DNA from 2 places in the Comamonas terrigena NBRC 13299 genome. Region 2 is predicted to be linked to the other one. Evidence: riboswitches for the same ligand, from Rfam matches in the RefSeq annotation. Region 2 holds a riboswitch; the other holds the start of a gene.

Region 1 (3,409 bases), 460 kb from region 2:
GGCTCTGCGCCACGCTGACCGAGCGCGAGGCATCGGGCACATAGACCACCGGGCCTTCGTAGTTGGGCGCAATCTTCACGGCCGTGTGCACGCGCGAGCAGGTGGCGCCGCCGATCAGCAGCGGAATCTTCTTGATGCGGAAGTAGTCGTCCTTGTGCATTTCGCCCGCGACGTACTGCATCTCTTCCAGGCTGGGGGTGATCAGGCCGGACAGACCGATGATGTCCGCACCTTCGGCCTTGGCACGGGCCAGGATCTCATGGCAGGGCACCATCACGCCCATGTTGATGACTTCGAAGTTGTTGCACTGGAGCACCACGGTGACGATGTTCTTGCCGATGTCGTGCACATCGCCCTTGACGGTGGCGATGACGATCTTGCCCTTGCTCGACACATCCAGGCCTGCGGCTTCCTGCTGGCGCTTTTCCTCTTCGATGTAGGGCACCAGGTGGGCCACGGCCTGCTTCATCACGCGGGCGGACTTGACGACCTGGGGCAGGAACATCTTGCCCGCGCCGAACAGGTCGCCCACCACGTTCATGCCGTCCATCAACGGCCCTTCGATCACGTGCAGCGGGCGGCCGCCGCCCTGCACCACGATCGCCTGGTAGGCCTCTTCCGTGTCTTCGGTGATGAAGTCGGTGATGCCGTGCACCAGGGCGTGCGACAGGCGTTCGCTGACGGTGCGGGGGTGCTCGGCCGTGCCGCGCCATTCCAGCTTTTTGCTGTCGTCCTTGGCGTTGCCCTTGGCCTGGTCTGCGATCTCCAGCAGACGCTCGGCCGCATCGGGGCGGCGGTTCAGCACCACATCTTCCACGCGCTCGCGCAGTTGGGGTTCCAGGTCGTCGTACACGCCGACCATGCCGGCGTTGACGATGCCCATGTCCATGCCGGCCGCAATCGCGTGGTACAGGAACACGGTGTGGATGGCTTCGCGCACCGGGTCGTTGCCGCGGAACGAGAACGACACGTTGGACACGCCGCCGGACACCTTGGCACCGGGCAGGTTCTGCTTGATCCAGCGCGTGGCTTCGATGAAATCGACGCCGTAGTTGTTGTGCTCTTCGATGCCGGTGGCCACGGCAAAGATGTTCGGGTCGAAGATGATGTCTTCGGGCGGGAAGCCGACCTCATCGACCAGCAGGCGGTAGGCACGCTCGCAGATTTCGATCTTGCGTTCGTAGGTGTCGGCCTGGCCTTTCTCGTCAAAGGCCATCACCACGGCGGCCGCGCCATAGCGCTTGACCAGCTTGGCGTGCTTCTTGAATTCCTCCACACCTTCCTTCATGGAAATGGAGTTGACGATGCCCTTGCCCTGCAGGCAGCGCAGGCCGGCCTCGATCACCTCCCACTTGGAGCTGTCCACCATCACCGGTACTTTGGCGATGTCGGGCTCAGAGGCAATCAGGTTCAGGAAGCGCACCATGGCCGCCTTGCTGTCCAGCATGGCCTCGTCCATGTTCACGTCGATCACCTGTGCGCCGTTTTCCACCTGCTGGCGGGCCACGGCCAGGGCTTCTTCGTACTGCTCGTTCAGGATCAGGCGTGCAAACGCCTTGGAGCCGGTGACGTTGGTGCGCTCACCCACGTTGACGAACAGCGTGTCCTCGCCGATGAACACGGGCTCCAGGCCCGACAGGCGCATGGGAGGAATAGAGACGGGGACAGCAGCAGACATCGCACTCACCTGTGTGAAAACAATTGGGGATACAAAACAGGTGAGCGCCGTTGCATGCGGCAGGGCCGCAGCCTGCCGGGGCCCCAAGCCTGACGGGCGGGTTGGCATCAACCGGGCCGCTGCAGCGCTCCTTGGGGCGAAGCCTGTGATTTTACGGCGTGCAGCGCCGCCGTGCCTGCGGGGCTATAGCTGGGCGCCCACCACCCGGCCGATGGCATAGGTCACCCCCATGGCCAGCAGGCCGCCTGCCACATTGCGCAGGGCAGCTGGCAGGCGGGGGGCTCCGCCCAGGTGCGCCGATGCCACGCCGGTCGCTACCAGCGCCAGCAGCACGGCCACGGCCGTCCAGGTCACGGCCCAGGTCGAGGGAGACAGCAGCACCGTCAGCAACGGCACCAGCGCCCCCACGGCAAACGACACGGCCGAGGCCCACGCCGCATGCCAGGGGTTGGTGTACTGGCCGGGCTGTATGCCCAGCTCCAGCTCCGCATGGGCGGCCAGGGCGTCGTGCTGCGTCATCTCCAGCGCAGCCTGGTGGGCGGTGGCGGGCTGCAGGCCCTTGCGCTGCAGCATGGCGGCCAGCTCGCGCAGCTCGGCCTCGGGCAGGGCCGCCAGCTCGGCTTTTTCCTGGTGCACGGCTGCCTTTTCGGTATCACGCTGGGTGCTGACGGAGACGTATTCGCCCGCCGCCATCGACAACGCGCCCGCCACCAGCCCGGCCACACCGGCCGCCAGCAGGGCGGAAAAGCTGGCATCGGCCCCGGCCACGCCGAGCACCAGGCCGGCGGTGGACAGTACACCGTCATTGGCGCCCAGCACGGCCGCGCGCAGCCAGTTCAGCCGGCTGGACAAGGCCGCACCATGACTGCGGTCCTGCACCGTATGTGGCGGACTGGCAGAGGCGTGGGCTGTTGCGGAAGACGATGGCGACGAAGAAGGCGATGGCTGCACGGCAGACTCCTGGCACAGGCGGCATCCCCCGGATGGGTGACGCCGCACCTGCCTGACATTGTGCAGCGCCGTGCCGCGGAATGCCGGGATGCAGGGGTGTATGCGCAACGCGCGTCGCAAAAAAAGCCCGCTACATGGCAGCGGGCTTTTTTGGATTATGGAGAGGGGCTTGCCGCGCCGGGTGCAGCGGCTGCGGCTGTAGCCGCCCTGCAGACGCGGCGGTCAGCTGGCAGCGACCGGCTGCGCCTGGGCCGAGGCCGGCAGGCCAAAAATGCGGTCAAAGCACCAGTTGAAGACAAAGGTGTAGACCATGAAGAACACCAGCAGACCGGCCTCCATCACCACAGCCTGCCACAGCGTGATCTCGAACCACCAGGCCATCAGCGGGATCAGCATGGCGGCGATACCGCCTTCAAAGCCCACGGCATGCACGATGCGGCGCAGCAGGGAACGGCCCTTGCGGCTCTGGCGCAACTCCCAGCGCTCGAACAGCCAGTTGAACGTGAGGTTCCACAGGATGGCGATGGAGGAAGCCACCACGGCCATCACCCCGGAGGCGCCCGAATCCTGGCCTGTGGCCATGAACAGCAGGCTGGAGACAATGATGGCGATCAGCTCATACAGGCCGACAAACACCACGCGGCGCCTGGCCCCTTGCAGGCCGGTGGCACGGGCAGGGGTGGCGGTTACGGGAGAAACAGACGAAGCAGAGGAAGAGGCAGAGAGAGAACTTGCGGATGCCATCGCAGAGACGGGTTTCGACATGCTGCGCAGTGTATG
Region 2 (3,409 bases):
GGCGGGTGAACAGCTCGATCTGGGCCAGGGTCTGGTTGGCGAAGGAGTTGGACATCACGAAGCTGGGGTGGCCGGTGGCGCAGCCCAGGTTCACCAGACGGCCCTTGGCCAGCAGGATGATCTTCTTGCCGTCCGGGAAGGTGATGTGGTCGACCTGGGGCTTGATTTCTTCCCACTCGTACTTCTCGATCGACGCGACGTCGATTTCGTTGTCGAAGTGACCGATGTTGCAGACGATGGCCTCATCCTTCATCGCCAGCATGTGCTCGTGGCGGATGATGTCCTTGTTGCCGGTGGTGGTCACGAAGATGTCGCACTTGTCGGCGGCATATTCCATGGTCACGACCTTGTAGCCTTCCATCGAGGCCTGCAGGGCGTTGATCGGGTCGATCTCGGTCACCCACACCTGGGCGCGCAGCGCGGACAGGGCCTGGGCGCAGCCCTTGCCCACGTCGCCGTAGCCGGCCACCACGGCCACCTTGCCGGCGATCATCACGTCGGTGGCGCGCTTGATACCGTCCACCAGCGACTCGCGGCAGCCGTACAGGTTGTCGAACTTGGACTTGGTGACCGAGTCGTTCACGTTGATGGCACGGAACAGCAGGCTGCCGTTGGCCGACATTTCGTTCAGGCGGTGCACGCCGGTGGTGGTTTCTTCGGTCACACCCAGGATCTGGGCCGACTTGCGGCTGTACCAAGTGGGATCCACGGCCAGTTTGGCCTTGATGGCGGCGAAGACGATCTTCTCTTCTTCCGAACCGGGGTTGGCCAGCACGGACAGGTCCTTCTCGGCCTTCTTGCCCAGGTGCATCAGCATGGTGGCATCGCCGCCATCGTCCAGGATCATGTTGGGGCCTTCGTTGTCGGTGCCGGCAGCGCCGAACTCGAAGATGCTGTGGGTGTAATCCCAGTAGTCCTTCAGCGATTCGCCCTTGATGGCGAACACCGGCACGCCGGTTTCAGCGATGGCCGCCGCTGCATGGTCCTGGGTCGAGAAGATGTTGCACGACGCCCAGCGCACCTGTGCGCCCAGAGCGGTCAAGGTCTCGATCAGCACGGCCGTCTGGATCGTCATGTGCAGCGAACCGGTGATGCGCGCACCCTTCAGCGGCTGGGCTGCAGCGAATTCCTCGCGCACGGCCATCAGGCCGGGCATCTCGGTTTCGGCAATCTTGATTTCCTTGCGGCCCCAGGCGGCCAGGGAAATGTCGGTGATGGCCGAATCGGCAGGGTTGAAGCGAACAGCAGCGTTCATGGTTTTCTCCAAAAATTGAATGAAAAACCACGTTCTGAAGCAGAAGGGGAAATACCGTCTCACCGCACAGAAAGCGTGGGTGAGCGTCGTTGCGGGATGAAATCCGAGCCTCACGCCCCGCTGACGCCCCGCGGGTGGCGGGACTGGGGAACGCTGCAACGCTCCTCGGATGAGCTGGGATTATACGGGCACTGACCGGTCAAGCCGCCAGACCGACCAGCCGATACCCGACTTGCAGCTCGGTCACCAGGTGAGCGGGCTGCGCAGGGTCCTGCTCCAGCTTCTGCCGCAGATTGGCCATGTGCACGCGCAGATAGTGGGGCCTGTCCAGGTATTCCGCTCCCCAGACCTGCAGCAGCAACTGCCGGTGCGTCAGCACTTTGCCATGGCCGGCAACCAGGGCCGCCAGCAGGCGGAACTCGATGGGGGTCAGGTGCACCGGCACCCCGTCGCGCACCACATCGTGCGCTGCCAGGTCCACGGTCACGCTGCCAAAGCGTGCACTGGTGCCGGGCTTGTCGGTGGCCGACGCCTGCTGGCGGCGCCGCAGCATCGCACGCAGGCGCGCCAGCAGCTCGGGCACGCCAAAAGGCTTGGTCAGGTAGTCATCCGCACCGGCATCCAGTGCCGCCACCTTCTCCTCTTCCCGCTCGCGGGCGGACAGCACCAGAATCGGCAACAGACTCCAGCCGCGCAGCTCGGCAATCACGGTCTTGCCATCGGCATCGGGCAGCCCCAGGTCCAGCACCACTGCATCGGGCTGGCGGCTGGCAGCCTCGATCAGGCCGCGCTTGGCGGTCTCGGCTTCGAAGACCTGCCAGCCTTCGTCCTCCAGCGCCAGACGCACAAAGCGGCGGATGCTGGCATCGTCTTCGATCAGCAGAATGCGGGGAGCGACGGTCGTCATGTTCGGGTTTGCGGGTGGTGCACGGGATTGTCGGCTCAATCGTCCATGGATGGCTGCTCGGGCACAGGCAGGCGCACGCGGAAGACCGCTCCCGGCCCGGGCTCCGCCGCTTCCACCTCCAGACGGCCGCCATGGGCTTGCACAATGCGCAACGCCAAAGCCAGCCCCAGCCCCATGCCAAACACAGCGCTCTCCGACTGCCCGCGGGTAAAGGGCTCGAACAGTTGCTGCGCCGACAGGTGGGCGGGCAGGCCCGGGCCTGCGTCCTGCACGCTGAGCACACAGTCTCCGCCCTCCACACCCGCCGCCACGGTGATCGCCGTACCTGCGGGGGTGTACTTGATGGCGTTGTCCAGCAGATTGACCAGCACGCGCTCCATCAGCACGGCGTCGAGCTCCAGCAAGGGCAGACCGGTCGGCAGCGCCGTGTGCAGCACATGCCCAGCCAGGCGCTCGCGCATCTGCGCCAGGGCGCTGCCCACCAGTTCATCCACCGGTAGCCACTCGCGCTTCAGGTGCACGCCACCTTGCTGCAGGCGCGCCATGGCCAGCAGGTTGTCCACCAGCTGCTGCAGGGCCTGTGCCTGGTTGCGGATCTGCACCAGCATGCTGTGCACCGGGCCCTGCGGCGCATGGGGCAGTGCGGCTTGGGCCGCCCCCAGAATGCCGGTCAGCGGTGTGCGCAGGTCGTGCGACACGGCGGAGAGCAAGGTGTTGCGCATGCGCTCGCCTTCCATGGCAATCTGGGTCTGCTGCGCCACGTCCACAAAATGCACCCGCTCCAGCGCCAGTGCAATCTGACTGGCACAGGCATCGAGCAGACGGCGCTCTTCGGGCACCCGCAGCTTCTGCGGTGCGCTCAGCTGCAGCACCAGCACGCCGCGGGAGCGCACCGGGGCCATCAGCGGCACATACAGCGCGGGCGCGGCGGCCAGGGTGTCCGTTCCCTGACCCGCCATCTGGCCATGCTCCATGCTCCAGCGCCCCACGCTGGCATCGATCGCGCCTGCGCTGCCCTGCGCCAGCTGCAACTGCTCATCGGCATCGGGCAGCAGCAAGCCAGTCTGTGCCCCAAAGACGCCGGAAATCGTGGTCAGCGCAATCTGCGTGACCTGCTGCTGCGTCAGTGCACCCGACAGATCCCGCGCCAGCCTGGCCAGTGCGCCGGCACGCCGCTCGCGCTCGGCGGCCACCCGCGCCTCATGGCGCAATCGCGCCGTCAGCTGGCCGCAGACCAGGGCCACCCC

What was found. Region 2 has a riboswitch for S-adenosylhomocysteine ahead of ahcY (adenosylhomocysteinase). Riboswitches for the same ligand answer to the same signal wherever they lie in the genome.
Region 1: it holds a riboswitch for S-adenosylhomocysteine, as region 2 does, so the genes downstream of both, metH (methionine synthase) here and ahcY (adenosylhomocysteinase) in region 2, are expected to answer to the same signal.

The regions. Positions count from the first base shown of each region.
Region 1 is NZ_AP019749.1:119,923-123,331, reverse strand. Features, by position in the region: gene metH (methionine synthase) at 1-1,678, opposite strand, end outside; S-adenosyl-L-homocysteine riboswitch at 1,714-1,817, opposite strand; gene CT3_RS00490 (VIT1/CCC1 transporter family protein) at 1,862-2,530, opposite strand; gene CT3_RS00480 (PACE efflux transporter) at 2,852-3,373, opposite strand.
Region 2 is NZ_AP019749.1:582,850-586,258, reverse strand. Features, by position in the region: gene ahcY (adenosylhomocysteinase) at 1-1,255, opposite strand, end outside; S-adenosyl-L-homocysteine riboswitch at 1,330-1,428, opposite strand; gene CT3_RS02665 (response regulator) at 1,455-2,162, opposite strand; gene CT3_RS02660 (sensor histidine kinase) at 2,198-3,409, opposite strand, start outside.